One region of the Rummeliibacillus sp. TYF-LIM-RU47 genome, then DNA from elsewhere that is predicted to be linked to it. Evidence: predicted binding sites of a transcription regulator. Region 1 holds the regulator's gene; the other holds the start of a gene.
The links. The regulator Rex, encoded in region 1, represses fermentation and respiration genes when NADH is low (regulators of the CRP and FNR family bind a similar motif). The targets are predictions, from matches to a motif close to TTGTGAAATATTTCACAA.

Region 1 (16,409 bases):
AATACTGTCATAGAAAATCTGAGGCTTCCTTTAGAAGTAGATTATGAAATTTCAATCCAAAATGATGAAATTATTATAGGGCCATTTATTGGCGTGATGATAACGAATTCTCACAAAAAACTTAAAAAGAAAGTAAATAAACTAAAACAAATAAAAAAACTTGAACAAATAAAGAAACAATATCGATTAGTTAATGGCGTCGTTTTAGCATTATCGGTGGAAGGTATAGATGAAAATAACTCTAAAGTCCATGGTTTTCTTTACAATCCATCTACTAAAAACTGGGTAGAAGGGACTTTCCCATTTCCATCTGTCATAGTAAAAAGAACAACTATGCCTAGTGACAGTAAGAAATATTTAAAAAAACTTTATGGCCGGCGTTTTTTTCACCTAGCAGGTATTAATAAATGGAAAATGTATCAACGACTTCATAAAAATCCAGATTTACTTCCCTATATTCCTAAAACTTTCTTATACAAGAAGCCCACGGATATTTTAAAGTATCTTAAAGAACTTGGCACCATTTATGTAAAGCCTATCTCGGGATCCTCAGGAAATGGCATTGAAAAATTTATAGCGAAACATAATCAATATCGTGTTAAATTCCGTCTTAATAGAAAAAACGAGACCATCCACTTTTCCTCTGAAACCGAACTACTTGATTATGTGAAATCTAAGTTCAAAAGTAAGAAGTTTATTATACAGCAACAAATAGATATAGAAATAGAGAAAAACCATCCCATTGATTTTCGAATTGCTCTTATAAAAAACCAGAGTGGCCAGTGGGAAGACATAGGGATGGTGGCAAGGAAAGGCAGGAAAGGCAGTGGCGTTAGCAACATCTTAAATGGCGGAAGAATGCAAAATGCGCAATCTTTGCTTTTAACTTTATACAATCTATCTGAAGCTGAGGCATTGAGTATCCGTCAGAAAATGTCTGAAATTGCTATTAAAGCTGCTAGAGAGATTGATAAATATGATACCATATTCAAATCTGGTGTCGATATCGCTCTTGACCGCGATCATCATATTTGGTTAATTGAGCTAAATAATCGTAAACCATATTTAAAGTTTTCGAGAGTTGGGTCTAAAAGTACCATTAAAAAAGCCAGAAAATCAAGAATGCTTTACGCGAAATATTTGGCTGGGTTCCCCAAGGAAAAGAAAGATTCTGAACAGTCAGCTCTACTTTGGTGACAGTTAACACCTCTTTCACACAACTACCTGTTAGTTAATCAAAGTAAAAAAATACTCCCTCTTTACAGAGGGAGTATTTCTACTTGCAGATCACTTTTAACTTAGATACAACACTCAAATATATCAGGGAATTGGGTGCGTAGGAACTTAGGCTAAAAAGCCGTGACAATAATCGCAAAACCTAAGCCACCACATCCTGTGGAAGTTACATTATGCCGTCTGTGAGCAGAAAGTGTGTAATATATAAAACGGTACTTTACTGTTTTACATTTGATTGGGTAGCAAAGTGTTTGCACCTTTTCACAGATTCATTCCTCCTGTGTATTATGTATGCGCAAACACATAGATTACTGCTAGGTTCTTTTTCTGGTGGAGACGAATCTTTTTTATTTATCATGTAGTTTACTAATTCACCGAGATTTTTAAAAATATTTGAACAACTATTAAAATTCATATAATATTTCAAAAAACAGTATATTTCATTTCTATACTTGATGTATCGCTATTGGCATAATTCCATTTGAAGAATCTTTTTTCAGAATACTCTTTGGTAATTTCTTCTGTATTAAAAGAAACATCATCTTAGATTATATTTGAGATAAATTTAATCAGCAAATTAGAAATTGATAAAGAATACGGGGAATTTATTTCATGTTAAAACAATAGCTAAATAGTATATCCGGTTCTCGATATCAAATTACAGAGTAAAGAAACTAATAGTATATTAAAAGAGTATTTTAAAAGAATGCTCTTTTTTGAACTTCAATCACTTTCATACGAATCCCCCACCCTGATTATAAAGAAAAGTCCTCTACTGCAGCATCTACTTCATCTTATGCTACGCAGCCAAAAACTCCATTATAATTTGAGGAATAGAATGATTAAATAACTGTTGATAGCTATATATCATAAGGGTTAATATATGTGATGAAAATGAAGGAGGGAATTAATATCGATATCTTTACGGATTGCAATATTCTAAAGACAACTGGTTGAATACAATTATAGGTAATAATAGACTAGAAACCATAAGTAGCTTATAACTTGCTTATGATTTCTTTTTTATATCTACTTAAACATATGACGATTGTAGAAAAGTTTTTCTCATTTAATTATAACCGATAAGCTACCTCCTATATGTTACATCATTTGGTAAATACAGATTTCCCTTTATATGTACTTGAACTATCATAAAAATATACAGCAAGTCTGTAGTTTTATTTGTTTTTTCTAAATTCATATATATGGATTTTTTATACTTATTTTCTTTTATTCTAAATTAAACATAGAGTTAATAATAAATATAGCTCTTAATATTTGCTATATTAATTACTTAATTGTATAAATATATAAAATTATACAAGTAAATATTTTACTTTATATTATTTTTCTGCTAAAATAGTATTGTACTTATTTAATTGGAGGGATATATAAATGAAGAAGTCTTTATTATTTAGCTTAGCTTTAGCAGGGTCTATTCTATTTGCTTCACCTCACAATATAGCTGAGGCAGCTACTCAACCAAAAGAAGAAACAAATACAGTTATTCAACCATATGGGGCTGGAACATGGGATTATCTTGGAACATGGACATTTTCTAAGAGTATTCGTATACAAAGTGGCGGTGGAGACTTAAAAGTTTGTGCACCAAATGTATCAACTAAAATCAAATTTGGAGTAGACAGTTATACTACTTTAGAAAAACATGCAACAACATCCGGAAGTGGTGATAATTGTGCAGTTTTTAGTGTTGGCCTGCCCGGAGCATATGATATCTTCATGGTTGGTAGTAACCACCCATCATCAGTTACAGTTAAAGTATATGATTAAAGGGCCTTATAAAAGGTTGCCTAGATGGCAACCTTTTATTTTTGCACTTTTTTCCTAAATTTGATTACAGTCTAAACAATTATTAATAAAAGTCCCTATACGTTATATATTCTATTCATTATCCTAGAGAATATGACAATGTAGAACGAAGCACTATTAAATTTTTTTCAGTAGCTTAATCGTTTAAAATATTTCCAACCTAAAATTTAAAAAATTCACAATTGTCAATGTACCTGAACAAGCTTAAATTACCTTTTCACTCTTTATTATCAGATTCCGTCATCTTTAGAAGACACCTTATTTCTTCCATATGTAAGTATCTAAATTATTTTTTCATTTACCATTTAAATAGGTACTAAATTCTTTTGTATGCAGATCAAAATGTTCGAAGTTTAATTATTTCAAACTCCGCCACGGTTTCTTCATAATACATTTTTAATGATATGTTCCCTGGATTATCATCATGATAGATTTGATATCTTAAATCATCTTGAACCGAGATGTCTAAATAAACTGGTTTAAACTAGTCACTTTGATATTGAAAAAGTTTTCCCCACTTGAATAACTTCATTAAAATATTTTTAATCAATTGCATCAAACCAACTAATGCTAAAATATTGATTTGAATATCTTCAAAAGGATATCTTTACTTCCTTTTAATCAGTCACAAATCAAATTCGCATAATTATTTAAAACTGCTTAGTCTGAAGTCTCATAGTACCAGTTGTACAAATTATTGTTAGACTTGGCCATTCAGATGATCAAATCACCAAGAATGTCTATCTCCACGTTACCAAAGAAATGAAAAAAGAAGCTTCCCAAAAGTTTTTACAACTAATGAGAAGCCTCTAAATTATCCTCTATGTTAGCAAATCACTTTCACCTTACATACAAACCCTTATATATCAAGGGATTGACGGCTTTATTACATCATGCCGCCCATGCCGCCCATATCAGGCATTGCAGGTGCTGCTCCAGCTGGTTCTGGAATGTCAGCTACTACTGCTTCTGTTGTTAAGAATAGAGCTGCTACAGATGCTGCATTTTGTAGTGCAGAACGTGTAACTTTAGTTGGGTCTACAATACCTGCATCGATCATGTTTACCCATTCGCCGTTTGCAGCGTTGAAGCCAGTGCCCACTTCTTCACGTTTTAAGCGGTCCACGATAATAGAACCTTCAAGGCCTGCGTTGTCAGCGATTTGACGTACTGGTTCTTCAAGAGCACGTAATACGATTTTCACGCCTGTTTCCACGTCGCCTGCTTCTGCTTGGCCGATTTCAGCTACTTTGTTGTAGACACTTACTAGTGCTACACCACCACCTGCAACGATACCTTCTTCTACTGCTGCACGCGTAGAGTTAAGAGCATCTTCAATGCGAAGTTTGCGTTCTTTCAATTCTGTTTCAGTTGCTGCACCAACTTTGATGACAGCTACGCCGCCAGCAAGTTTAGCAAGGCGTTCTTGTAGTTTTTCTTTATCGAATTCAGAAGTAGATTCTTCGTATTGAGCACGAATTTGACCTACGCGAGCTTCGATTGCGTCAGTTGAACCTGAACCTTCTACGATTGTAGAGTGGTCTTTTGTTACAACTACTTTGCCAGCATGGCCAAGCATTTCAATTGAAGCTTGTTTTAGGTCCAAACCGATATCTTCTGTAATCACTTGTCCGCCAGTTAGGATAGCGATATCTTCTAGCATTGCTTTACGGCGGTCACCGAAGCCAGGAGCTTTCACAGCCACTACATTGAATGTACCGCGAAGTTTGTTCAAGATTAAAGTAGTTAAAGCTTCACCTTCAACATCTTCAGCAATGATTAGTAATGGTTTGCTTTGTTGAACTACTTGTTCTAAAACTGGTAGCACATCTTGAATGCTTGAGATTTTTTTATCTGTAATTAAGATGTATGGGTTGTCTAATACTGCTTCCATTTTATCAGTATCTGTTACCATATAGTGTGATAGGTAGCCACGGTCAAATTGCATACCTTCTACAACATCTAATTCTGTTGTGAAACCTTTAGATTCTTCGATTGTGATAACGCCGTCGTTTCCTACGCGTTCCATTGCTTCTGCGATCAATTCGCCCACTTCATCATCAGCTGAAGAAATAGCTGCTACTTGTGCAATAGCTTCTTTGTTTTCAACTGGTTGAGAAATTGATTGTAATTCAGTAATAGCAGTAGCTACCGCTTTGTCGATCCCTTTGCGGATGCCGACTGGGTTTGCGCCAGCTGTTACGTTTTTCAAGCCTTCACGAATCATAGCTTGAGCTAAAACTGTAGCAGTAGTCGTACCGTCACCAGCGATTTCGTTTGTTTTTGAAGCTACTTCTGAAACCAATTTTGCACCCATGTTTTCATATGGATCTTCTAATTCGATTTCTTTAGCGATTGTTACACCATCATTTGTGATTAATGGTGAACCAAATTTCTTTTCAAGCACGACATTGCGCCCTTTAGGTCCTAATGTTACTTTTACTGCGTTTGCAAGTTTATCTACACCTTTTAACATAGCGCTGCGTGCGTCTTCACTGAAACGAATATCTTTAGCCATTAAAAATTACCTCCTGAAATTTTATCTATTTTTCATTTACGTTTATTATTCTTATTCAACGATTGCTAAAACATCTGATTCGCGAAGAATTAAATAGTCTTTGCCTTCATATTTTACTTCTGTTCCAGAGTATTTAGAGAAAATAATGTTGTCCCCACTCTTTACGTTAAGTGGAACCACTTGACCACCATCTGTTAAGAATCCAGTACCAACTGCAACTACTTTTCCTTCTTGAGGTTTCTCTTTTGCAGAGTCTGGGAGTACGATGCCGAATGCAGTTTTTTCTTCAACTTCGACAACTTCGATAATAATACGATCGCCTAATGGTTTTAACAATTGAAACAACCTCCTAGAATTATGTGTATATACTTAGCTTATTAGCACTCCTCACTATTGAGTGCTAACACAATTATTATATTAATGAATTCCCATTTCATTTGCAAGCGGTAAGCATTAAAAATTTTGTTTTTATTCTCAGTTAATTTACAATAAAGAAAACAGGCAGAAAACAGAAAGGAAATTGAGTTTGAAATCACACAAAACCGCGTTATATATTTTATTGATTTACCTTGCTATGCAGCTCTCTTCTGTCGTTTTCATGCGACCGTTTGCACTGTTCATGAAAAAAAGATATCCAACTATGGGGAAAGAAGAATTGGTCCTCACTATTAATGGGTGGTATATCGTCATAAGTTTTGCAGCAGCTCTTCTATTATCTCTTATTGTGATAGCCTTTAATCGAAACTTCTGGAAAATTTTCAAACAAAAACCCGAATCTATCCCTACATCTATTCTTTGGGGGGTTATTGGATTCTTTCTTGTATTTGTAGGCCAGTGGATCGGCGGCATTATCGAACATAGCTTAGGCATTACTCAGGCATCTGAAAACACAGCAAACCTTACAACGATAGCAGATGCAGCACCTGTTGCTATTTTGGCGCTAGCTATTATCGGTCCTATCCTAGAAGAGTTTGTTTTTCGGCGTGTTATATTTGGCTCGCTCATCCAAACGACGAACTTCTTTATCGCTGCGCTGATCAGCTCGCTTGTATTTGCTGTCATTCACTTTGATTTTACTCACATTATTATCTATGCCATTTCTGGTTTTATATTCGCTTTTCTTTATTATCGTACAAGGCGTATTATTACGTCTATCATTGCCCATATGATGCTAAATGGATTTGTGACCGCTATTCAGCTCTATCAGGAACCCATCGTGAAGTTTTTAGAACAGCATCAGTAAGCTATACTCTCTATTTCTCCAACTATACACAAAACCCTTCTTTTATAAGAAGGGTTTTGTTTCATTTGCATAAAAAAACTGCAATCAAATAGTTTCGTTTGATTACAGTTTATTCTACTATTGTTGTTGCATTTCTATTTGTCTTTGCTGTTCTGCTCTAATATATTTTCGATAACCTACTCGAGAAATCATAATACTAATCTCATACAGTATACATAGAGGAATAGACACGATAAAAAGCGACAGAACATCTGTTGGCGTAATAATATCTGCAACGACCAACAAGATGAAATAGGCATACTTCCTGAACTTGCTGAGCATTTGAGGTGTAATAATACCAAGCCGCGTTAAAAACAATACGACCATAGGCAACTCAAATACGATACCGAAAGGCAGCGTCAGCTGGAGTAAAAATTGGAAGTACTCATTAATGCCGATCGTTTGTTGAATATCCATTTCCGTAGACATCTCTGTCATGAAATGAATCATATAAGGGAATAAAACCTCATATGAAAACATAACGCCGAGCACAAATAAGAAAACAATGTATGGGATATACCGTAATGTCGCTTTACGCTCTTTTGGAAACAATCCAGGCGTAATAAAGGCCCATAGTTGATATAAAATAACAGGCGATGTCATAACAATCGATAATACAAAAATCACTTGGAAATAAATATTGACGGGATCCGTCACTTTAAATGAATGCAACTGCAAAGTCTTTGCTTCATTACTAAATTGCAAAAAGTGGATCAGTGGCTGTGCTAGAAAGAAACTACCAATCACTGCAACCACAAAGAAAACGGCAACAATCATCAGCCGTTTTCTTAATTCTTCTATATGTTCGACAATAGTTAGTTCTGTGTTATTCATTTACTAAACATCCTAACTTATTTATCTTCAATCTTTTTTGTTTCAGATACTTTATTCGGCTCATCATCATCAGCTAAACCTTTTGTAGCATGCTTAAATTCACGGAGAGTAGAACCCATTGCTTTACCAAGCTCTGGTAGTTTCTTCGGTCCGAAAATTAGTATGGCAACGACTCCTAAAATTACTGCAGTTCCAGCACTAATTCCCATTACAGACACCTCCTCATATACTTGCTCCTATTTTAACGTAAAAATAGGCTTTTGGCTATTCTATTCACGATTTTATTGTGAAATATTTACCTACAATTTCCCTACTCTACTTAGATTGAATATATTATATTTGCTACAAAAGAGTATTCTTTGCATACATAATAAAAAAACTGGCTAAACAGCTAGCCAGTAATTAAGTGAAACATATCCTATTTGCTCTTCTTCCTTACGTTCTGCTCCAGAAACGTTGTTGAGTAATTGCATTCAAGAAATCTTGATTAAAGTTTGGATTATTAGCTGCAAAAACTACGCCCTCTAAATTATTGTTTTGCGATTGTTGGATGAATGACTGTCCGCCTGTACCTACGCCAATCGGTTTATAATGCTTATACGCATTGTGTACGAAGTCAGACACATCTTGCATAAACTTCGCTGGATATTTCGAAGTTCCCCCGACTACATAAAGAGCATCAACCAAATACGGGCTTCCTGTAATGAAGGTTTGGTTAACTTTGATTTGCGCTCCGTCTGTTCCAGTCACATTTCCAAGTCTTTCGCTTATAATATCAATGAAAACACCATTGCTCTCTAAGAAGTTAAGAACTTGCATTACCTCTTGGCCATTGAATCCTTCACCAATTAGCACGCCCACCTTTTGCGTGTAAGGATATTTAGGCGTTGTCGATTGGCTGAGGGATGCATAGCTAGTATTGACAGGCACATTGTCACCGCTCGGCTGTCTTACACCGATATTATCCGCGATGATGCAAGCTAATTCTTTGTCTACATTTACTATTAAATCGACATTTTGCTGACGAACTGATTCGCTCTTTACTTTTCCAAGCTGATAGCTGAATCCTTCAATAGTGTGTTGCTTTTCAATTGGCGTCAAGCTGTTCCAGAAAATACGTACTTGTGAGAAGTAATCGTTAAACGACTTGCTTCTTCCACGGATAACATGCCCTTCTACTTTTTTCGGGTAATGTACATAACCACCTTCTTCAGGTGTGGATGTATGCGGTGTATTATCCATTAATGAGTTATTGTGATAGTTTACTTGGTCCACATCTATTCTCATTCTCATAAAGCCCCTGCGCGTATTATTGTGGAAAGGACAGAGCGGTTTATTTACCGGTAATTCAAGATAGTTAGCACTGCCAAGGCGATGTTGCTGTGTATCTCGATAAGCAATTAATCTTCCTTGTAAAACAGGATCATTTGAGAAACCGATACCCGGCACTACGTTTGCAGGATTGAATGCGATTTGCTCCATTTCTGAGAAGTAATTATCAATATTACGATTAAGGGTCATTTTACCAATTAGTTGAACTGGCACTAGCTCTTCAGGCCAGAATTTAGCAGGATCCAACACATCGAAGTCAAATTTGAATTCATCCTCCATCGGAATTAGCTGAACGCCTAGTTCATACTCAGGGAACGCACCCTTATCAATAGCTTCGCGTAAATCTTTTCGATGGAAGTCTGGGTCAATACCACCAATTTTTAATGCTTCATCTTGAAGTAGAGAATGAACGCCTAGAACCGGTTTCCAAACAAATCTTACAAAAGTTGCGACGCCAGCTTTGTTGACGAATAAGTAAGTATTAATCGACCAAGACTCCATCACTCGATAATTCTTTATTATTCCGCGGTCAGACATAATCCATGTTACCATGTGAAGTGCTTCGGGATTATTCGCTACATAATCCCAGAAACGATCATGCGCACCTGTTGCTGTTGGGATTCCATCATCCTGTTTATTTTGATAAGCATGCATGGCATCCGGGAATTTCATCGGATCTTGGTTAATTAACACAGGCATAGCGATAGTCGTTAAATCGTAGTTGCCCTCTTCTGTATAAAATTTTACGCCTAAGCAGCGTAAATCACGCGCTGTATCATAGGAGCCTTTCGGGCCTTGGACAGTAGAAAAACGCACAGCTAAAGGCGTCTTCTTTCCAGGTTCTTGGAAAAGGCAAGCCTCTGTCACGTGCTCCATCGATTGATAACATTCAAACTCCCCATAGGCACCATAGCCCCTTGCATGCACAACTCGTTCTGGAATTTCCTCATGGTTAAAGTGCGACATTTTTTCGAGAAACCAATAATCCTCATGTAAGGAAGGACCCCTGACTCCTGCTTTTAGTGTTTCCGAGTCATTGGATATTTTTCGGCCTTCTTGGGTTGTTAACGGCTTTCCATCATTACTTTTACGATATTGATCTAATTGCTCTTGCTTTGCATCCTTTTTAACAGACTTTTTGTTTTGCGAGTACTTATCCATCTAATCACCTAACCTATCTTATAAATGTCTAACGTTATAACCATATGCATTTTTTTATCCCAATATACATTTCATTTCAAGTTTGAATATAAAAAGAATCCTTTTTTCGACAAAAAAGTGGCGCACAAGTTGGTTGACTTGTGCGCCACTTTTATCTATTTGTATAGAAGTTAATCTATCTTTCGTCATTACGCATGAAATAGCTTAATGTCTGTAGTTCTACTGTCAAATCGATTGTATGTACACGTACATCATCAGGAACATGCAATGTGACAGGAGCGAAATTTAAGATGCCTTTTACCCCCATCGCGACAAGCCTATCGGCCATTTGCTGTGCAGAACGGGCGGGTATCGTCAAAACAGGCAACTCCGCTTTGTATTCTAAAAATTTTTCTTCTAATAATTCTGGCGGAAAAACAGGGATATCATTGATATACTTACCTTCTTTTGTTCCGCTTGTATCAAATGCTGCAACAATTTTCATATTATGGTTCTTTTGAAAATTATATTTTAACAAAGCACTGCCAAGATTCCCTACTCCAATAATGGCTACATTCATACGTTCATCCTGATCTAATACACTACGAAAGACCGTTAATAAATATTGCACTTCATAGCCGTACCCTTTTTTGCCGAGTGCTCCAAAATAGGAAAAATCACGGCGAATTGTTGCAGAGTCAATGTTCATCGCTTCACTTAATTCTTTGGAAGAGATTCTTTCTTGCCCATCCTCTGCAAACTTTAAGATAAAGCGATAATAGAGAGGCAGTCTTTTGGTTGTAGCTTGTGGAATTTTACTTGTGGACTTCACGCTTTTTCCTCCTGCTAGCAAATCAAAATCCCTTCAATAGTACATGATAATTAGCTTTTTTGCAAAGTAATCCTCGTTGCATACCCTTCCGACTTCCTATAAACTAGGAGTGAACTGAGGTGTAAATATATGATCGTTTTACAGGTCAATCAATTATATAAATCTTATATGGGTGATGAAATTTTAAGCGGTGTTAAATTAGAAGTGCAGCATCGTGACCGCGTTGCCCTCGTTGGAAGAAATGGCGCGGGAAAATCCACCCTTTTAAAAATTATCGCAGGCAAACTTTCATATGATTCTGGCGAAATCATTAAACCGAAGGATATTCGGCTAGGGTATTTAGACCAACATGCCGGATTAGAATCGACCCTATCTATTTGGGAAGAAATGATGGCGATTTTTGAACCATTGAAAAAGCTGGAACAAACGATTCGTACTCTAGAACTGAAAATGGCTGATCCTGAGGTCTATGAAAATCCTGATCAATATGCAAAGGTCATGACAGAATATGATCAATTGCAGCATGATTTCAAAGAAAGAGGCGGCTATCAATATGAAGCTGATACACGTTCTATTCTGCACGGCATGCAGTTCTATCCTGACAGCTATGATCAAAAAATATCTGAGCTATCTGGAGGGCAACGTACACGTCTCGCCCTTGCAAAACTATTATTAAGCAAGCCCGATCTGTTGATTTTGGACGAGCCAACCAACCATTTAGATATCGAGACACTAAACTGGCTCGAAACCTTCTTAAAGAGTTATGATGGAGCGATTTTAATTGTATCCCATGACCGTTATTTCCTCGATCAAATCGTTTCAATCGTTTATGAAGTATCACGCCACCATGTCAACAAATTTACTGGAAACTACAGTAATTACCTGGACCAAAAGGCAAAAAACTATGAACGTGACCGCAAGCTGTATGAAAAGCAACAAGGCGAAAAGGCAAAGCTAGAAGACTTTATTCAAAAAAATATTGTACGAGCCTCTACAACAAAGCTCGCACAAAGCAGGCGCAAGATACTTGAAAAAACAGAGTGGATGGATTCTCCAGAAGGAGATGAAAAATCTGCTACTTTCTCATTTGAGATTGAACGCCAAAGCGGCAATGATGTGTTGCAGGTGAATGACTTAACAATAGGCTATGAAGGAATTCCTGTCTCTCAAAATATCCAGCTGCATGTTTACCGTACAGATCGGATCTCTTTAGTCGGCCCGAATGGCGTGGGAAAATCGACATTATTAAAGACACTTATAAAAGATGAATCACCGCTTTCTGGAACAATCTATTTCGGCACCAATGTTCAGATCGGCTACTATGATCAGGAACTCGCAAAACTAGATAGTAATAAATCGATATTAAAAGAACTATGGGATGAATGGCCTTTAATGAATGAAAAGGACATTCGGACAGTTTTAGGCCGCTTCCTCTTCTCAGGAGAAGATGTAGATAAAATTGTTCGTGATTTATCAGGCGGTGAAAAGGCAAGGCTTGCTCTGGCAAAACTAATGCTCCAAAAGGCAAACTTCCTCATTCTTGATGAACCGACTAACCACCTTGATTTGGACAGCAAAGAGGTATTGGAAAATGCATTAGTAGATTATCCTGGCACATTGCTATTTGTTTCGCATGACCGTTACTTTATCAATCGTATCTCTACTAAAGTAGTTGAACTTTCGCATGATGGGACAACTGAATATCTTGGCGACTACGACTATTACGTTGAAAAGAAGCATGAGCTTGAAGAAATAGCTGCCGAAAAACAGGCTGCAATGCAAAAGCCAATCGAAATAGTCGATCAAAAACAAAAAACAACGCAAATTGATAAAGAAGCGAAGAAAAAGATTCGAAAAGTAAGCAGGCGTATAGAAGAGATTGAACAACAGCTAAGTACGCTCGACCAGCAAATAGAAGGCATTGAGAAGATGCTTTGTGACCCTGAAATCTTCCAGAACCATGAAAAAGTACTGGAATTGCAAACACAATTAGATGATTTAAAAGAGCAGCATGAAGTATTCGAATTAGAGTGGCTTGAATTAAATGAAGAGCTTGAGAAGCTGTGAATAACTAGTAGTTATAAAAAGGAGCTGTCGAATGATTAATCATTTGATAGCTCCTTTTGTCGTAACAACACATATATTGTCTATATATTGGTCAATAGCTAATTTTCCAACTATTTTTTTCCACAAATTTATTCACATAAACAATCCTTATTTTTCAATGGTTCAAAATAGTTTTCCACATTATCCACAGATTTTACTCTAGTTATACACATAAAAATGTGTATAAACTGCTACTATATCTAGTTATTACACATTTAATCCACAAACTGTCCACAGTTTGTGGATTATTTTAGAATTTTCACACTTTTTATTACAAAAAGGACTTTCATTTTTACATGAAAGTCCTTTTCTGTGTATAACTTTAATTATTCCAGGACAATAACTCTAATCCAGGTCGGCCATTTAACGTTAAATCGCTTCTTTTCCCCGCTTTAAACATAGAAGTCCCTGCAGCTGCTATCATAGCAGCGTTATCTGTACATAATTTTAACGGTGGCACATAAAAAGGTATATCCTCTTTGTTAAAGGTTGCAGTTAGTGCATCTCTTAAGCCTTTATTGGCTGATACACCTCCAGCAGCTATCACTTGTTTCACATTGTACTGCCGTGCAGCTCTCAAGGTTTTGGCTGTCAATACCTCCACAACACTATCCTGGAACCCCTTTGCCACATGCATTGGATTAATAGCCTCTCCTCGTTGGTCTGCGTTATGTTTATAATTAATAACAGCAGATTTTAATCCGCTGAAGCTAAAGTCATATGAATCTGGCTCAAGCCATACGCGAGGGAAATCGACTTCACCATCGCTTTCATGTGCTAATCGATCAATCTGCGGACCGCCTGGATACGGAATGTTCAATACCCTTGCCACTTTATCATAAGCTTCGCCTGCCGCGTCATCACGCGTCTCACCAATTAATTCAAAATTGCCGTCTTCCTTCATCAACACCAATTCAGTATGGCCTCCGGAAACGACCAGAGCTAATAGTGGAAATTCCATAGGCTGTACTAGTGCATTGGCATAAATATGACCCGCAATATGATGTACGCCAATAAGGGGTAAACCATGTGCAAAGGAAAATGCTTTTGCCGCATTGATGCCAATTAATAAAGCGCCTACTAAGCCAGGACCTTCTGTCACGCAGACAGCATTTAAATCAGCAGGTTGTATATTCGCCTGCTTTAACGCTTCTTCAATAACGACAGTAATCTGCTCTACGTGATGCCTAGAAGCGATTTCTGGCACGACGCCTCCAAATCGTTTGTGACTTTCAATTTGTGAGGCTACCACATTTGAGACAATCTCAGTTCCATTCTTCACTACAGATGCGGCTGTTTCGTCACAGCTGCTTTCAATTCCTAATATATATATGTTCTCCATTATAAATTCACCCACATCACAAGAGCATCCTCTTGATTATCAGTATAGTACCCTTTTCTTATACCGCCTGCTTGAAATCCAAGTTTTCGGTACAAGTTTTGAGCAACCGTATTGGAAACCCTCACTTCAAGGCTCATGATGACAACGCCTCTTTCTTTCGCTGTCATTATTGCTTTACGCATAAGTCCTTCTCCAATACCTCTGCCTCGGCCTTCCGGAAGGACCGCAACATTTGTAATTTGGCTTTCATCAAGTACAATCCACATACCACAAAAGCCTATAAGCTTCCCTGTCTCTTCTACAGCAACTATATATGTGGCTTGTGTATTACGAGTCATTTCTTGATAAAAAGCCTCTACTGTCCATGGTGTAGGAAAAGAGGCTTCCTCTATCGCATGGACTGCTTCTACATCTTCAACTGTCATCTCTCTATAAGTAATCATCGTTTTTGTTCCTTCTGTTCTTTCAACCAATTGGCTTCTGCTTCTACCAGTCGGCAATAAGTTGGCACAAAATGATGTGTGTCTTCCACTGCCGGTAATTCTTCCTGCTCCGCTAGATAAATGAGTTGCCCTGCACTAGGTAAATCAAACGTATATGGAGCGCGCGTAGCAAGCTCTCCTAATTGTTGTTTAATCTGTTGCCAGAAAACATCTACATCTTGCCCGATAAAAAGGACAGGTTGACCAATTTCTTTTAATTTCTCTAAAAGAGAAGCCATGCTATAATGCCCATCATCAATAACCGATTCTAATTGATGAGCGGAATTGTATACACCGCCATACACATTTTCACGTCTTGCATCAATGACTGAGCATACAAGGCCTTGATATATACCGGCATTTGCGGCTAATACTTTTAAGCTGGATACACCAGCCAACGGAATTTGAAGCGTCCATGCTAATGTTTTAGCTACGGTTACGCCAATCCTGACCCCCGTATAAGAGCCAGGCCCTTGGCTAACTGCAATCGCATCTATATCGCTTGGTGAAAGGCCTGCTTTTTTGATAATATCTTCAATAGCCGGCATCACACTAGCTGAATGATTTATTTTCATATTTCTAGCTTCCGCCGCTACAATTTTTCCATCCTTCACAATAGCTACTGCCAAGGGTGAATTTGCTGTATCTATTCCTAACCAAATCACTTTTTTAACTCCTCACACAATAGTTCATACCGTTTCCCAAAAGGTATTAATATAAACTTTCTTTTATTATCGTCAATCCGCTTAATCTCAATGGCTAAACGATCAGCAGGTAAATCTGTTTCTATTAGATGAGCCCATTCAATAATCGAAACGGCATCACCATAGAATAATTCATCATATCCTAAATCTTCTTCGCCGTCCGCAAGCCGATATACGTCAAGATGATTAAGAGGTAATCTACCTTCATATTGTTTCATAATCGTAAATGTAGGGCTGTTAACTGTTCGCGTAATGCCTAAACCCTTGGCGATACCTTGTGTAAAGGTTGTTTTCCCTGCACCTAAATCTCCCTCTAAAGTGAGTACATCACCTGATTCTAATAAATCGGCCAATTTCATAGCCAACTCTGTGGTCTCTTCTAAAGAAGCAACCATGATTTCCATCGTCATAAGACTCGTCCTCTCACATTCTCATTACTCCTAGTTTACCTAAATCTCCTGAAATGTTCAAACTGCCACATTTTCATGCTATATAAAAAACTATCTTCAATTAAAAAATTGAAGATAGTTTTTAAATATTAATCGAGCTCAATTGTATTATTCATTTTGTTGGCGTCATCATCATTGCCTCTCATCTTCTTATAAAGATGAACCATGCTTTTCATCATATTGCCTGTTTCCCAATACTCTGCTGACTCTGCCTCCACTTTGATTAAAATCAAATTAGGATCGTCATAGCTCGTATTTAAAAGCTTTTCATAAGCTGCACTCCATAATTCTTTTTTCTTGTTTACATCATCTACGATAATGG
Region 2 (16,409 bases), on a different contig from region 1:
CGAGCTAAAAGCCAAAAATTATGTATGTCCTACTAGTAATCCAGACCATTCTATTATTAAGCGGAAGACGGGGTTCGAACCCGCGACCCCCACCTTGGCAAGGTGATGTTCTACCACTGAACTACTTCCGCGTTAAAGACAAGATTAATTATATACCGACATTTTTATAAATGCAATACTTTTCTTGAAAAAATTATAAACAATGTTGTTTATACTATTTCTTTCAGAAGCACTACCTTAATAAGTCTACAAGCTAAGCTTCAAAAAATCAATATAAATATAATTGTGTTGAATAGCGTAAGACAGTCTATTTTCACATCCATAACATTAATTTTTATTCAAAATTCGGCCAAGGAAAATCTCCACGATAATATTGTATTTTTAACTTTTCCAAATCGCTGTTCCATTTACAAAGTGCATTGGAATACTTTTTTTGGTCTTCTTCTCTGGATTTGAGTTTTATTCTCTTTGATAACTCTGCTACAGTCACCTCTAAACCATATTCTTCTACAAAATCATTTAAAGCTTGCCAACGTTGTTCATCTGTCCGACCAGATATTTGATAACCAAATTTTCTTAATTCACTAAAGTTTAATCCGAATTGTTTAGTTTTCTTCTCCGCAGTTTGAATATTGTACTTTTTAAACATTCTATAATTTTCTACTTCCTTTGCAGTAAAAACTTTCTCAAGGAAATATTGCATAATCTCTCCTTTCAACAAGTCTATATTTTTTTGTTCTTCATTGATGATAGAAATAAATTTGTTTAGCTCTCTTAAAGTTTTGCTTAACGAATAGTCATTATAACTTTTATATAGCTTCGCAGAAAGTGGTTTATTCTGATCATGATAAAAAAGTTTAAACATTTTATTTTGTTCAAGTTGGCTTAATTTCTTATAATAAATTATGTATAAAAGTAGATTTAGACCTTCTATATCAGAAAAGCGCTTTAAGCTATTAGATTGCACAGTTCTTTCTAAGAAATGTTCTAGAAGCACACTCCAATTTTTCACTTTGTACATGTGTAAGATTTTTAATTGAGTTTGAGGAGTTGTATTTGAAAAAAGCTCATGGTAAAAATCTATATTTTTCTTTAATAGACTTTTAATTCTTTTGCTTTGATTCACATCTAATAAACTTAAACAATTGGAAAGAACGTAAATAAATTCTTCTATATATATCTTTGAATTTTCATCGTCAATGCCTATTCTAAATAGATGTTCAATTACTCTTTGCTTTTCCTCTAGGATACATTCTTTATTAAGTAGAACGGTCATGCCATCCGTGAAGTCCATGATTTTATTTTTGGCATCTATTTCCTTTCGTAATTTCTTTCTTTCTTCTAAAAGATTGTTATTTACCTTCTTGATGATGCCTATTTCTTTTAACAACAGTTCTTTTTCAATTTTCAGCTGCTGAATATACATATTTCGTCCCTGAATTTCATTTTTTAAGGCTTCTGTTTCTAAATGGGTGATATTTTCTAACTCATCAAAGAACTCATTAAAATTTTCAGTAATCATCTCTAATACATGATCTCTAGTAATTATACTAATCCCCCGCTTCCAACACTCATTAACGAGAACATTCGACATAAAAAAAGAAATTCCTTGTAATTTAAAATAAAAAAACATCCGCATTCCTAAAATGCGGATGTTTATATTAAGCTTTTTCTATCTCAAAGTGTTGAATCCAGTCGCTGTAGCTTCCAGTATATAATTGTATATCTTCATATGCCATTTCCTTTAGCATAGCGAACAACGGGGCAGCAGTGACGCCACTTCCACAATAAACCGTAATTGGTTCTTTCTTAGATACTAGTTCCAACAATGATTCATTAGGACAAAGTTTACCATCTTGTAATAATTGCTCCCAATCATAATTTATTGCTCCTGGGATGTGGCCGGCAATTTGATCTATCGGCTCTATCTCTCCTTTATAGCGAGCGTTCGATCGGGCATCAAGCAATGTTCTATCCACATGACCATCTACGATTTCCTTTACTGCTATGCGGTCTGCATATAGGTGTTCCTGCCATTTTAAGTTTAAGCTTGTCTGTTGGACAACAGGCAATTCGGTCGACGTTTTAAAGCCTTCATTAACTAAAGCATTATAACCTTCTTGGACAATCTGTACTTTCTGAAATCCGCCATACTTTAGTAACCACCACGCTCTTGCTGCAAATGGTGTTCCGCCTTGATCATAGACTAATATAGAATCGTCCATTTGCAATCCACTTCTTTCAAATAAAGCCTGTAGTTTATCTTTCGTTGGCATTGGGTGGCGTCCCGCATGCTGCTCCATGTCTGATAAGTCCTTCTCCAAATCCCAGTAAACAGCTTCTGCAATGTGCTGTTTTTGATAAGCAGTCGAACCTTCGGCAGAATTCTGCAGATTAAAACGAGCATCAATCCATTTATAATTTTCTTGAGAGTCAAGAGAGATATCCTTTACTGAAAGAAAAACTTCACCCATCACTTCTCCACCCCATTCATTAGTGTGTTGTAAATGTGTTTCCATTCTTCAAGCTTCGTACCTTCATGAAGCAACGTTTTTTCGATATCAATTTGGTTAATAGCTTGTCTTGAGATGTGTAGACGCAATTCTTCAGCAAGTTTTCCAATAATGTCTTCAAGCCATTTTTTCATGCGTGCTGATTGTTCATCTAGATACTTTTTGGCATCTGGCTTAGTTAGCTCTTCAAGTGCTTCACGCAACTTCAGATTATCGCCTTTTTCAAAAAAGGACTTATTATTTTTAAAATATTTATTAACGGATTCATATGGTTTGCTATCAGAAAAAGGACCCACGAATTCTAAAATATTAGGTTCTTCAGCCTCAAATGGCATAAATGAAAAACTAGCATTGATGTCTTTGAGCTGTTTCATATCATCTTGGTCTCGTTCGTGAATTTTTTTCATAATAAATTTCGCAATTCTAAAGTTAGTAACACGCATTTCTTGCTCAAAATCAAACCCTAAACTTGCTAGGACTTCTTTCAAAGCAATGGCTAATGCAACTGAAGAAGATTTTGATGCGAAGGTTGTAGGGTTATAGCCTTCTTTAAAGAAATCCGGGTATCGATAATAAACTCGCTGTAATACAAAGTAGAGCAGTTCATCCAGTTCCTGTTTTGTATCTTTTGTAATCGTTTGAGCTGCAGAATGCATATATCTTGTGTGGATATACTGTTCTAACTTAGCTAGCTCAGCAAGACGTTCATCTTTTCGCTTCATATTGTCTTCGGTTTGCTGGATCAGTATGCGAAGTCTTTCTTGGGCTTTTTCCGTTTCTTCAGCTAATGCTTGAACTGCTAGTGCTGTTAATTCTTCTGATAAGAAGTGATGGAAATTCTCTTCAAACAATGGCAAACCAGAATGTAAATTTTGACTTTCTAATTTCTCTTGCAATGCTAATAAACTCGAAACACCAAATAGTCTTGGATGGCGGATGCCGAAACGTTGGAGTTCTTGTTTCACATAATCTTTTACGTCTTCTGCTTCCTCTGCATCCTTTGCAAGATCAATTGCATTAACGATAAAGAACATCTTATCTAGTTCAAATGCATCCTTCACGCGCCCAAGTTGAATTAAAAATTCTCGATCGGCTTTTGCAAATGCGTGATTGTAATACGTGATAAATAATATGGCATCTGCATTACGAATATACTCAAACGCCACCCCCGTATGCCGTGCATTTATAGAGTCTGCTCCCGGTGTATCTACTAATGTCACACCTAAACGGGTTAATTCACAATCGTAATAAAAATCAATACTATCGACAAAGCAGCTTCTGCTTTCTTGAGCTACGAATTTTTCAAATTCTTCGCGATTTGTCCTGATAGTCTCGCCCAATTTTTCTTTAAAAGTAGGGTAGCCTTCTTTGAAGGCACGCACAAAGGATTTATGAACATGCAGTCTTTCATCGTCGAGTGGTTTAGCTAAAGCCTCTTCTGCCCGATCAAATGCTTCATTTAGTGAATGAATTGTAATACCAATTGCTTCATAACTAGCAATAATGTCATTTTCTAATTGTCCAATAGTTTTTAAGTGGACATCTGCCGTTTCATGCGGATGGCCTTCTGAAATAGGACGAATTTTATTGATAGCAGCTGTTGTAGGATTTGGAGACACTGGCAGTACTTTTTGCCCCATCAATGCGTTTGAAAAAGAAGATTTCCCTGCACTAAATGCTCCAAAAAGTGCAATTGTAAAATCTTTTTGCTTTAAGCGGTTCACTTTATTTTTTAAATAATTTGCAACCTCTGAAAATCCTTGAATTGGTTCAATAGCGCTTGCTGTTCTTACAGCGTTTTGAAGAGCAGTTGTCGAGTGTATAGATGGAGATGAGATTTTATCCTCCAATTCTTCTTCCTGATTCTGCTCCTCTTTTTTTACGAGCATAGATGGATCAAACGGCCGGATATTGCCCATTGCCTTTTCATGTTCTTGCTCCCACTCAGATACACATTGATCTGCTTCAGGATTCATTGTTTGAATCGAGACCGTTTTTTGGATAGCAAAATATTTTTCCTGTTCTTCAATTGCTTTGGCGCCATCAATTACTTCTACTTTGTTTTTCAAAACTGCACATTTTTTCTTTAAGGGCTCAACTGTCGTAAAGGACAACTCTTCTATATAAGCGCTTTTTTCAAACTTCCATTGATCCGTGTCTTGCTTATACCACCTCTTTGTGGCACTTGCTACACGATTGGCGAAGTTTAAAAGCGCATCCCCAGTAATACCAGAATCAAGTTTTACTTGTTCTTCAATTACTGAAAATGGTGGCTGCATATCAAAATCGTCGATTTCATGAGAAAAATCATCGGTTAAAGCATTAACTAATTTCAATGAACTCTTCATTAAAGATCGCATATGACCAGAAATTTGAGAGAACGCTATTTCTTTATAAAGTGAATACAGAGATTCCTTACGCAGATCCTTTTCTGCTTGTGTTTTTTTACCAGAAAAAAGCATTCCAACTTTGAAATCTGGCTGTACACTTTCCAAATAATATTTCAGTTTTTCTCGTAATTCGAAAGGCATTATAGCAGCATTTTCTAATAATTCATCACGGCTGTGATCAAAATTCTTTTGCCAATTTGATGCTGAATACAACTTTAACTGTTGAAGTACTACTTCAAAGTCTGCTGTAATCTCTTCGTTATTTTCCCACTCTTCTTGCGATAAAATGGTCTCATTATTTTCTAATAGCTGTTTTTTATTAGTTTCTAAATATTGTGCATGTTCGATTTGAAGCTGCTCAAGAGCTGCTTTACCTCCAGCAATTAAATGATCTTGCCAGCCTTCCATACTATTCATGACTATTTCTTTTACTTTATTATAATCATTGTAAGGAAGATTAAAGTCTCTTAATGAGGTAAAGTAAATCCCTTTTGGTTCTACGCCCCAATTTGAGAATGATTGATACACCGAATTGGAAAATTCCTGAAAGGTGAGTTCACTCTCTTTATGTTTATCAATTTGGTTCACAATTAGATAAACATTAGGATTATGCTTCATTAAATTCTTTGTAAATTGGAAGTTTAATTCTGATTGGACATGGTTATAGTCCATTACATAAAAAACAATATCAGCCAAATGCAGTGTTGTTTCCGTAGATAAACGATGCGCATCATCAGTCGAATCCACACCTGGTGTATCCATTACTGTTATGCCTTTTGGCAAAACAGAATCTTTATGGCCAATTTCAATTTGAGAAACCAAGGCACCGTTCTTAGCGAATTCTTTTACTGTTTTAATATCATATCCGTCATCAAATTTGATAGGATTTTGATCTACTAGGTATGCAATGGCATAGTTCTCATCCGATTTATGTACTTTTACAACGTTTGCGCTTGTTGGTATAGGAGAAGAAGGAAGGAGATCATCCCCTGTCAGCGCATTAATCATAGTAGATTTACCTGCAGAGAAATGACCTGCAAAGGCAATCATATATTCTTTATTAATAAGCTTTTCAGCAAATAATTTCGTTTTTTGAAGCCTTTCCTGGTCTTCGTTATGTTGATAGATTAAATATTGCATTGCAGTCTGTTTTAGCAGCAGATGTAGTTGTTCTTCAAAATGACTCATGAAAATCATTTCCTCCTTTTTTGCCTTAACGCTATTTTACCATGCCTATATTAAAAAAATCCTTCTATTATTAGAAGGATTAAAAAAATTATTTTAAATGGGTGGAGGTTTGATTAAAAATGTATTTGCCTATTGCCCCATAAATAATAAGTGTCGCACCAATGAATGCATAAACCATCTGAAACGCTCCTTTTTAAAGAAATTAATCAGTGAATATGAAAATCATTCTCATTTGTTAATTTCATCATAATAAAAAAACTATGTGACGTCAACAACTATTCAATTCTTTTGCTGCGTGATACTATATTAAAAAGGTCATAACATAAGGAGTTCTCAATGAGCACATCGATACAAGTACAAACTATACTCAATAGCATGATTCAATCACTCAAAACTGTATTACCGAACGACGTCCATGTCTCAGCTCCATCCATTTCTAAAGAACCTTACGAACAATCCGAAATCGGAGTTTTAATCGGCATGGTGGGAGATTTAAAGGGAAGAATTATTATAGATTCCTCTCCCGAAACTTTCAGTACTATTAGTGAGGCCATGTTCGGAATGAAGCTTGAAGGTGAAATGCTGGAATCTTTTACAGGAGAGTTTGGCAATATGATTGCTGGCAATCTTTGTACATATGTTGCTGCACAACAATTAGTATTAGATATTACACCACCAACTGTTATGGTGGGCCATACAAAACTGCTTGGCTATAATCAAGCAATCATACTTCCTGTTGATATAGATGCCATCGGAAAGTTAACCATATTGCTAGCGATGGATCCGAGTTAGAAAAAAGAAGCTTTTTTAAAGCTTCTTTTTTTATATCCAGATTACTCATAGCTTATTAAAGACATACCTAGGATTTTTTAATCACCCTCTAAAGGTACCCTCACTTAAAACCCTCTTTATATCATTATTTTTCATAGATTTTTATCATCTCAACTCGTTAACCTTCTTAAACATACATTCCTTTTCACACTTCTTTCACACTTTTTGTCAAAAGGTGTGATTTTTATCACATCTAAACCTATATTTTTTTTATATCATTTACTCAAACAATAAAACAAAACTTCATTCAGAGAAGTCTTCTTTCTTCGGTTAGTTACAGCCCAATAATCGGACGAAGTAAAACTTAATTCATCTTGTTCTAGATTATTTATTGAAGAAGCTTCCCTCTTGCAAACTATTGCAGAATAAATGTTTTGATTTAATTGAAAGGAGCGATTTCGATGGCACCCAAGAAACATGAAGAAGAAGAAAACCTAAAAGGAACACTCTATTTAGTATTTGCGTTAGGCGCTTTTATAGTAATTACGTGGGCTGCATGCTTTGGCCTATTTTTAGAACGTTTTTAAATAAAGGAAAGAAGGGAAAAAAATGCATCTGCATAAATATGAAAAGTATTGGCTTTTATTTGGTGGCGGATCTTTAATCGTATTTTTATTAATTACAGGAATCATGGCATTTCATAACGGCAGTCATCCACCAAGTGCCAAAAACACAATAAATCATGAAAAGGTAGACCAAATTGCACCATTTAACAAACCTGGTGTTCACAAAGTTACAGGTAAAGATTGGGATTATGAAATAGTAGTACTCGCTTCTGCCTTTTACTATAACCCACCAGAACTAGAAGTACCTGTAGGTTCTAAGGTTAAGTTTATAGCTACTTCTAAAGATGTTGTACATGGCTTTGAAATATCAGGTACGAATGTCAACATGATGCTAGAACCAGGCTATGTTTCTGAATATGTGACAACAGTTGATAAAGCTGGCGAGTATTTAATTGTATGTAACGAATATTGCGGAGTTGGCCATGCGCAAATGCATTCTATGCTTAAGGTGGTGGATAAAAAATGAGTCAAACAGTCATCGATCAATCAAAAGTCAAAAATGATAGTCTACCCGTTGCAAGTAAGGTTAATAGAAAAACAGCTGAGCTTCTTAAAGTAAATCCTAAAGATGCTAAACTTTCTATGGCTCATATTTATGTTGCATTCATAGCTCTATTCTTGGGTGGAACTGCAGGTCTATTGCAAGTTTTAGTTCGTTCGGGGCATTTTGAATTACCTTTTGGCATTGGGTATTATCAAGTTTTAACTGTACATGGTGTTTTGCTAGGTTTAATACTTACTACATTCTTTATCTATGGTTTTCAAATTGCAGCGGTTAGCCGTACATCTGGTACCCTATCAAATAAACAAAGATTACTAGGCTGGATCGGATTTTGGATCATGACAGCTGGTACTGCAATGGCAGCTGCGATGGTTCTTTTAAATGAAGCGTCTGTTCTCTATACTTTCTATGCCCCATTACAAGCACACTGGATTTACTATTTAGGCCTAACACTTGTTATTGTTGGTTCTTGGATCGGAGGACTTGCACAAGCAATGCGTTGGATACAATGGCGCAAAGAAAATCCAAAACAAACTTCACCTTTACTTTCATTCATGGTCGTTTGCAATAACTTAATGTGGTTTGTTGCAACTCTCGGCGTAGCTGCTGAAGTATTATTCCAATTGTTACCTTGGTCACTTGGCCTAGTAGAACGAGTTGATATTCTTTTATCACGTACTTTATTCTGGTATTTCGGGCATGCACTTGTGTATTTCTGGTTATTACCAGCTTACATGGTATGGTATACCATCATTCCAAAAATTATTGGCGGGAAAATTTTCTCAGATTCCCTTGCTCGCCTTGCATTTATCTTATTCGTATTATTCTCAATCCCAGTCGGAGTTCATCACCAATTGACTGAACCTGGTATTGACCCATCATGGAAATATGTTCAAGTAGTTCTAACTATGATGGTATCTATTCCTTCTTTATTGACAGCATTTTCAATATTTGCAACGTTTGAATTAGCCGGACGTTCAAAAGGTGCTAAAGGACTGTTTGGTTGGCTAAAAAAATTACCTTGGGGAGATGCAAGATTCTTCGCTCCGTTCATGGGTATGTTAATCTTTATCCCAGCAGGCGCTGGTGGTATTGTCAATGCATCTAACCAAATGAACCAACTTATCCATAATACCATTTGGGTAACAGGACATTTCCACTTAACAGTGGCAACTACCGTTATTCTAACATTTTTCGGTGCTGCTTATTGGTTAGTTCCTCACTTAAGAGGCAGAGTGTTTACAAAAGAGTTAAATCGCCTTGGTATTATCCAAACAATCGTTTGGGTTGTTGGTATGGCTATTATGTCTAGCTCCATGCATATTGAAGGTTTACTGGGTGCACCTCGCCGTTCCTCTTTCTCTGATTATGGCGGTGCTGAAATTGCTAAGACATGGGCATCTTACCAAGTTGCACAAGCTGTTGGTGGCACATTATTGTTCATCGGCATTATCATCTTCTTGTATATCTTTGTAAGACTTTGCTGGTTTGCACCTAAAGGTGAAGAAGAATTCCCAATCGCTGAAATTTCTCCACAAGCGGAGAAAACACCTGCTATTTTGGAAAATTTCAAAGTATGGCTTGTAATTCTAGCAGCATTAATATTGATTGCTTATACATTCCCTATCTATGATATTATACAAAATGCTCCACTAGGTTCTAAAGGCTATAAGCTTTGGTAATCTAGCAAATAAAAAACGTTCTATTTCATAATTGAAATAGAACGTTTTTTTCCTGTATATGTATCTACGATATATTTCCCGCTTGAATCATAATTACACACATATCATCAGGTTGATCAATTTGCAGTTCTTTAGGTAATACATACTCAATAGGTTCCTGCATTTGAATATCAAACTTCTGGTTAATCACTAATTTCTTCAGTTCTTCTAATCCATCATGATTGATATCATCTAATGCCTCCATAACCCCATCCGTATAAATAAGAACTTGAATTTTTTCTTTAAATTCAATTGTTGTTTTTTTCACTTTCATTTCTCTAAACAATCCTACAGGGCAGCAATTGGTCGATAAGGTAATAATTCTTTGATCTTCGACTAATAAAAACCCTGGTGGATGGCCAGCATTCACATATTCAATAGTATTATTCTTCGTATCAATAACTAAATATATGGCAGTAAAATAATAGTGAAATGTATTTTTTTCTTGATTGAGTATATTCATCCATCTATTTAGTTCTTCAATTAGTGCCACAGGGTCTGGATTTTTGCGAATAGCATCGCGTAATGCAGAAGATATATACATACATACTAAAGATGATGTAATGCCGTGGCCCATTACATCCAGTAAGATTACACCATATCGATCTTCATCAATCTTTTGCCAATAGTACATATCTCCGGCTAATTGATTTGCAGGCAAATAGGAAGCATTGACATTAAATCTTTCTTCTAATAAAGGTTTACTAAGAAGCCCTCTTTGAACTTGCATAGATAATTCTAGTTCATCTTGTATTTTCTTTTCATGTTTTTTATGCCAATCTTTTTCGTATTTTAATCGAAGGCCTACACGAATTCTGGCTAGCAAATCTGTTTTGTTAATTGGTTTTGTAATATAGTCAATGCCGCCGACATCTAACGCTTCAGCAACTTTTTTTGAATCTTCAATAGCTGTTACAAAAATAATTGGTATATCTTTAAACTTAGGGTTATCTTGTAGTATCTTACATGCTTCAATTCCGTCCATTTCAGGCATCATAATATCCAGAAGAATCAAATCAACAGATGTGTTTGTTGATTCTTTTACTTCTGTTTCTAAATAATCGAACATGGCTTTGGCAGATGTAAGAGAAGAATAGTCTGTATAACCTGCACGTTTAAGTATATTCTCTATTAAAAAGAGATTGATTTGATTATCATCTACTATTAATATTGTCATTCTTCTCCCCCTTACTGGTAATGTAATTCCCTAATAGTAAAAAATTAAACATTATTAAATAAAAAAGTGTAAAGCATCACTCTAAATAAAACAAGGAAAGGAAATGCATAAGCATCTCCTTCTGTTAGATCTTTCTGTATATATTCTCTTTGGCTGAAATAACAGCATATTTATCTGAAAACTGAGTTGACCGCAGAGACTCCTTACTGCCAATTCCCATAAAGCCCCTTTTACAGAGGCTTTCATAGAATAATTGGTTCACGTTTAGTTGAAGATCACTTGTAAAATAAATCATTACATTTCTGCAAATTATGATATGAAATTCGTTAAATGACCCATCTGTTACTAAATTATGTTGAAAGAAAACAATGTTTTTTCTTATGCTTTCGTCTAAATAAGCATAATCATAATCTGTAGTATAGTATTTAGAAAACTCATGTTTACCACCAGCATTTAAATAATTCCGAGTATAGGTTTGCATGCGATTCAACGGAAGAATGCCTTTTTTTGCAGTAGATAAGACTTTCTCACTTATATCCGTTGCATAGATCTTTGCTCGATCGTATAGGCCTTCTTCTTCTAATAAGATAGCCATGGAAAAGGCTTCTTCGCCTGTTGAACAACCTGCATGCCAAATCCTAATTTCAGGAAGATTTCTCAAATGCGGAACTACCTGTAAACGAAACGCTTCAAAAAACTCAGGATCTCGAAACATCTCTGTTACATTGATGGAGAAATCATCAATTAATTTTTCAACAAATCCTTTTTCATATAAAACCTTTTCAATTAAATAGCTAATTGTCCTAACATTTTCTATGCGAGCTCGATTCTCTATTCTTCGCTTAATAGATGAGCGCATATAATCACGGTAATCAAAACCCGAAACATCAAAAATCGCCTGCAACAATAACTTTATTTCAATTTCTTCTCTTTCTTCTTGTGTAATAGAATCTTTCATAGTTTTCACCGCTATCTGGTTACCACCGTTGATGTGAGCCATACACGAAGCACAGACAATAATTGATCTACTTTTAATGGTTTGCTTACATAGTCAGATGCACCGGCTTTTAGACATTTAGCTCGGTCACCCTTCATTGCTTTTGCTGTCAGGGCAATGATTGGCAATTCTTGATACTGTTCTTGCTGGCGAATCAGCTGCATTGTTTCATAACCATCCATGCCTGGCATCATGATATCCATTAGGACGGCATCTATTGTATTTTCTTCATGAAGGATGTCTAAGCATTCATAGCCATTTTGCGCAGTGATTATATTCATTCCTTCTGCTTCTAATACTTTACGTAAAGCAAAGATATTTCGGTTATCATCATCAACGATTAGTATCTTTTTACCTGTTAATTTATTTGAGTTTGCTTGTTCTTTCTGCTGTTCTTCGCTAAAGCTTACTAAAGTGTCAAATGTTATGTCTTGTTCTTGGCATCGTTCTGCTTCTACTGAAGCTGCAATAAGATCCTTAACATCGCTTTCTTCCATTACATTTACGCCTTCTGGCAAGTTTGGAAGGAATAATGTAAAGGTACTTCCTTGCCCTTCAACACTTTCACAAATTATATTCCCGCCAAGCAATTTTGCAAACTCTCTACTGATAGATAAACCTAATCCAGTACCCCCATACCTGCGAATAGTTGCGCCATCCGCTTGTTGAAATGCCTCAAAAATTAATTCTTGTTTATCTTTCGGAATACCAATACCTGTATCTGATATATTGATTTCAATCCAATCAATAGTTGGATTTGCACCTTGAACATGTTTGTAAACTCGTTCCATATCTGCTTTTTTGAAATGAACATCTACAGAACCATCACCCGTAAATTTAAAGGCATTTGAAAGTAAATTCTTCATAATTTGTTGGAATCGTTGATGGTCAGTATAGAATAACGCTGGAATATTGTCCTCCATTTTCACTTCAAAGGATAAGCCTTTATTTTTCGCAATATGCTTAAAGTTTTGGTAAAGAAGGTCAGGAATCTCGCTAACATTCATTTCTTCAAATTCAACCACTAATTTTCCGACTTCAACTTTTGACAAGTCTAATATATCGTTGATCAAGGTTAATAAATCTTGACCGGATGAGCCAATTATTTGAGCGAATTCACGTTTCTCTTCGGCTGTACTACTATCTTTAGGATCTTGAAGCATCTCTGACAAAATAATAATGCTGTTAAGAGGCGTTCTAAGCTCATGAGACATATTCGCCATAAATTCAGATTTATATTGCGAACTGCGCTGTAACTCTAAAGCTTGCTCTTCTAACTCTTTCTTCGTCTCTTCTAGCTGATGCGATTTTTCTTCAGCTTCATATGTTCTTTCTGATAGCTGTTCATTAATCATTCGCAATTCTTCAGCTTGAGTTTGTAATTCTTCTGATTGAGCTTGCAACTCTTCTGATTGGGCTTGAAGCTCTTCCGTTTGTGCTTGTGACTCTTTCAAAAGACGTTCAATTTCCATACGTCCTTCAACGCTATTTATCGTAATGCCTAATGTTTCAAGCACTTTTTGGATGAATTTTTCTTGAACCGGTGTAAATGTTTCTAAGCTTGCCATTTCAATGACTGCTACTACTTGTTCTTCAAAGATAACTGGTGCAATTAAAATACTTTTCGGGCTAACTTGTCCAAGCCCTGTGGTTACCAATTGATAGTTATCGGGTATATGTGTAATAACTTGTGATTTTTGTTCAGACACACATTGGCCAATAATACCTTCCCCGACCCGGAAAGCTTCCCGGCCAATATTTTCTCCATCGCCCGCAATATCAGCAAGCTTGATAAAGCGAGTATCTTTCCCATCACCTTTTCGAAGGTAAAAGACACCAAATGAAGCATTAATCATTGGTGCTAATTTTGTTAAAAGACGATTTGCTAAAACTTGAATATCTTCAATGCGTTGATACATTGTACCGATTTCTGCTAAACCGGTTTGTATCCAGTTTTGGTCATTCATTTCTTGTGTATATTTTTTCTCATTCAAATTATATTGCTCTAATGATTCTGCCATTGCATTGAATGAATGAGCAATATCCCCGATCTCATCTTTGGTGTTGATATTGATCCGTGGGATACTAGATAAATTATGGTAATCAATATCTTTAATGACACCTGCAATAGATGACAAATCTTGCGAAAGTTTGCGAAGCATCCACAAAAGGATTGCTGAAACGAATATTATTCCAATCACTGATCCTATAATGCTTAAGAATAAAGTACTCTCATAATTTTTTTGAGATTCATCTACTTTTGTATCCATTAACTTTTCTTGATATGTTTTAAAATCATTGAGCGTCTTCGTTACTTCACTACGTTTAGCCATTTGGTCATTCATCAAAGACTCGAGATTTGCATTGTTGTCTTTATTAGTCACCGCTTGAATAATCTTAGTTTCAGTTGCGGTATAAGATTGATACTGATCATTTAGTTGCTGTGACAATCTTTTTCCATCTGCAGTATTAACTACCGAGCTTAACTGAGATATATCCTTCATAATAGCTGATTGGTTTTTCTCTAATATTTCAACGCTTTTTTCAGCTTTATTCTTACCTTCATTTAGGGCAGCATACAAGATTTCTCGGTCCGATTGGGAAAAGAGCTGTCTCATGTCTAAGACGATTTTCACCTTTTCATAGCGATCGTCGACAATCTCGGTCATATTTTTTCTTAATGAATTTAAGTTGGAAATCATCGTTGATAACAGAATCAATAGGAAAACGATAATTAATCCAAAGCCAATCCATTGCCTTTTCTTATAATCCATATAATCTCCCGCCTTTCTTAATAATGTTTTATATAAAAATTTGTAAATAATCCTAGTAGTAAAGAATAGTATACTTAATTTATTCTATCACTATTCGATAGTTTATGCTAAAAAATGTTCCGGATTACGAAAAAAACGAAAAAAGCCCCAAAAGTATGCTAAGCGCATACTTTAAGGGTCATGGTTATTTGTATTCTACTGGTTTAGTCGGCAAGATTGGAATCAATTCATCTTGATATTTTACTTCTTCTTCATTAAATAACAGATGGATTTCACCGTAATCTTCTGATGTTCTAATCAAGCGTCCCATCCCCTGCTGTAAACGAAGTAGCATAAAAGGTAAATCTACTTCTTGGAAAGGATCTTTTGCAAAAGCCCGTTTAGCGTCAAATAATGGATCGTGTGGCGGGAATGGCAAATCAAAAATAATTACTCGCGTTAATGCTTGTTTCGGCAAGTCTAACCCTTCCCAAAGATGATAAGAACATAAAACATTGAGCTTGCCTTCTTGGAATTCTCGAACAATGGAGGACAATTCACGATCTCCTTCAAAGCCAATTGTTGATTTGAACTCATCCGGCAGTTTTTCTTTGAATTCGAGCATAGCTTTTTGAGATTTAAATAGTATAAGCGTTTGCTGTTTGTCCTTTAATAGTTCTTCTACTTTTTGAGCTTTTTCCTGCTGTGAGCTCTGGTGCAAGAAAATTTTCATCACTTCTTCATAATCAAATGGAGAAGGTACAGAGAAAGAGTGATAATTCTTAATTCCTAAGCTTCCTGCTATATAACTAAAATCCTTGTTAACTGACAGAGTGGCAGAAGAGAAGACGTAAGGAATTTTTTTGGTGAATAATTTCTCTTCTAATACTTCAGTAATCAATCTCGGCATAATGACTAGTGTTTCTTTGCCATCCGTTTCTTCTAGCCAATTGACCGCATCATTGCTAGTTGCAAAAATCTTCATTGCTGATTGGTATTGTTCTAAAAATTCTTCAGCCATTCTCAACTCATATTCCGGAATAACATATAGTTCTGATTCAAACACAAATTCCTCTAAAAGCACCTCAATAATATTGATTACTTTTTTTCCTAACGCTAATAATTGAGGAGATTTATTAATTCTTTTACGGTCATCGGCTGATTCAATAACATCATCTCGCAATTGGTCAAAAAACAATTCATGCCCCTCTTGCAATTGTTCCATTGTGTATAACGTTTTTTCGCGTAGACCGTCAACCATTAAACGGTCGATTAATTGAACAATGGTATAATCTTGCACTTTATATGTCAGTGCTTTTTGTGCAGCATACTCAAGCAAATGCCCTTCATCAAGCACAATCATCGATACTTCAGGTAACAGCGACAATTGCCCTTCTCGTTCACGGGATTCTTTTGTGGCGATATGCTCCATTAAAAAGTCTTGCGAACAAATGATTAGATCTGTAGATTCTCGGTAATGTGCCCGATGCAGTGTCTGACCACATCTATTGCGCAATTCGCAAACAGAACATTGTTGAATAGAATTGTAATTCACAAGATTCCATTCTTCATCACTTATATTTGGATAATCACTGTGTTGGCCATAGAGATTTAATGTTCCTTGGCCGAAAACGCCTTCAGGCATTGTTTCTGCAATGTCGTCCAGATAAGGGCCATCAGCATACTTTTCAGCCTCTTCAAAGCGTTTGATGCATAGATATTGATCTCTTGACTTTGCCAGGCGAACATCTATCTTCATATCTAGCGTATC

Region 2: a site for Rex is predicted at 7,098-7,115, ahead of F0527_RS09715 (cytochrome c oxidase subunit 2A). Genes of this name have one in related genera too.

What each region holds. Positions count from the first base shown of each region.
Region 1 is NZ_VVIR01000006.1:61,958-78,366, forward strand. Features, by position in the region: gene F0527_RS16070 (YheC/YheD family endospore coat-associated protein) at 1-1,197, shown strand, start outside; gene F0527_RS16075 (hypothetical protein) at 2,632-3,027, shown strand; gene groL (chaperonin GroEL) at 3,953-5,584, opposite strand; gene groES (co-chaperone GroES) at 5,636-5,920, opposite strand; gene F0527_RS16095 (CPBP family intramembrane glutamic endopeptidase) at 6,111-6,827, shown strand; gene tatC (twin-arginine translocase subunit TatC) at 6,945-7,700, opposite strand; gene F0527_RS16105 (twin-arginine translocase TatA/TatE family subunit) at 7,718-7,909, opposite strand; gene F0527_RS16110 (catalase) at 8,136-10,193, opposite strand; gene F0527_RS16115 (redox-sensing transcriptional repressor Rex) at 10,369-11,004, opposite strand; gene F0527_RS16120 (ABC transporter ATP-binding protein) at 11,134-13,071, shown strand; gene tsaD (tRNA (adenosine(37)-N6)-threonylcarbamoyltransferase complex transferase subunit TsaD) at 13,433-14,452, opposite strand; gene rimI (ribosomal protein S18-alanine N-acetyltransferase) at 14,452-14,895, opposite strand; gene tsaB (tRNA (adenosine(37)-N6)-threonylcarbamoyltransferase complex dimerization subunit type 1 TsaB) at 14,892-15,599, opposite strand; gene tsaE (tRNA (adenosine(37)-N6)-threonylcarbamoyltransferase complex ATPase subunit type 1 TsaE) at 15,596-16,048, opposite strand; gene F0527_RS16145 (pyridoxamine 5'-phosphate oxidase family protein) at 16,177-16,409, opposite strand, start outside.
Region 2 is NZ_VVIR01000001.1:1,913,309-1,929,717, forward strand. Features, by position in the region: tRNA gene F0527_RS09690 (tRNA-Gly) at 60-131, opposite strand; gene F0527_RS09695 (hypothetical protein) at 335-1,594, opposite strand; gene F0527_RS09700 (sulfurtransferase) at 1,662-2,519, opposite strand; gene F0527_RS09705 (dynamin family protein) at 2,474-6,091, opposite strand; gene F0527_RS09710 (chemotaxis protein CheX) at 6,428-6,883, shown strand; gene F0527_RS09715 (cytochrome c oxidase subunit 2A) at 7,324-7,449, shown strand; gene F0527_RS09720 (cytochrome c oxidase subunit II) at 7,472-7,954, shown strand; gene F0527_RS09725 (b(o/a)3-type cytochrome-c oxidase subunit 1) at 8,071-9,672, shown strand; gene F0527_RS09730 (fused response regulator/phosphatase) at 9,737-10,888, opposite strand; gene F0527_RS09735 (CheR family methyltransferase) at 11,013-11,846, opposite strand; gene F0527_RS09740 (response regulator) at 11,858-14,659, opposite strand; gene F0527_RS09745 (ATP-dependent DNA helicase) at 14,844-16,409, opposite strand, start outside.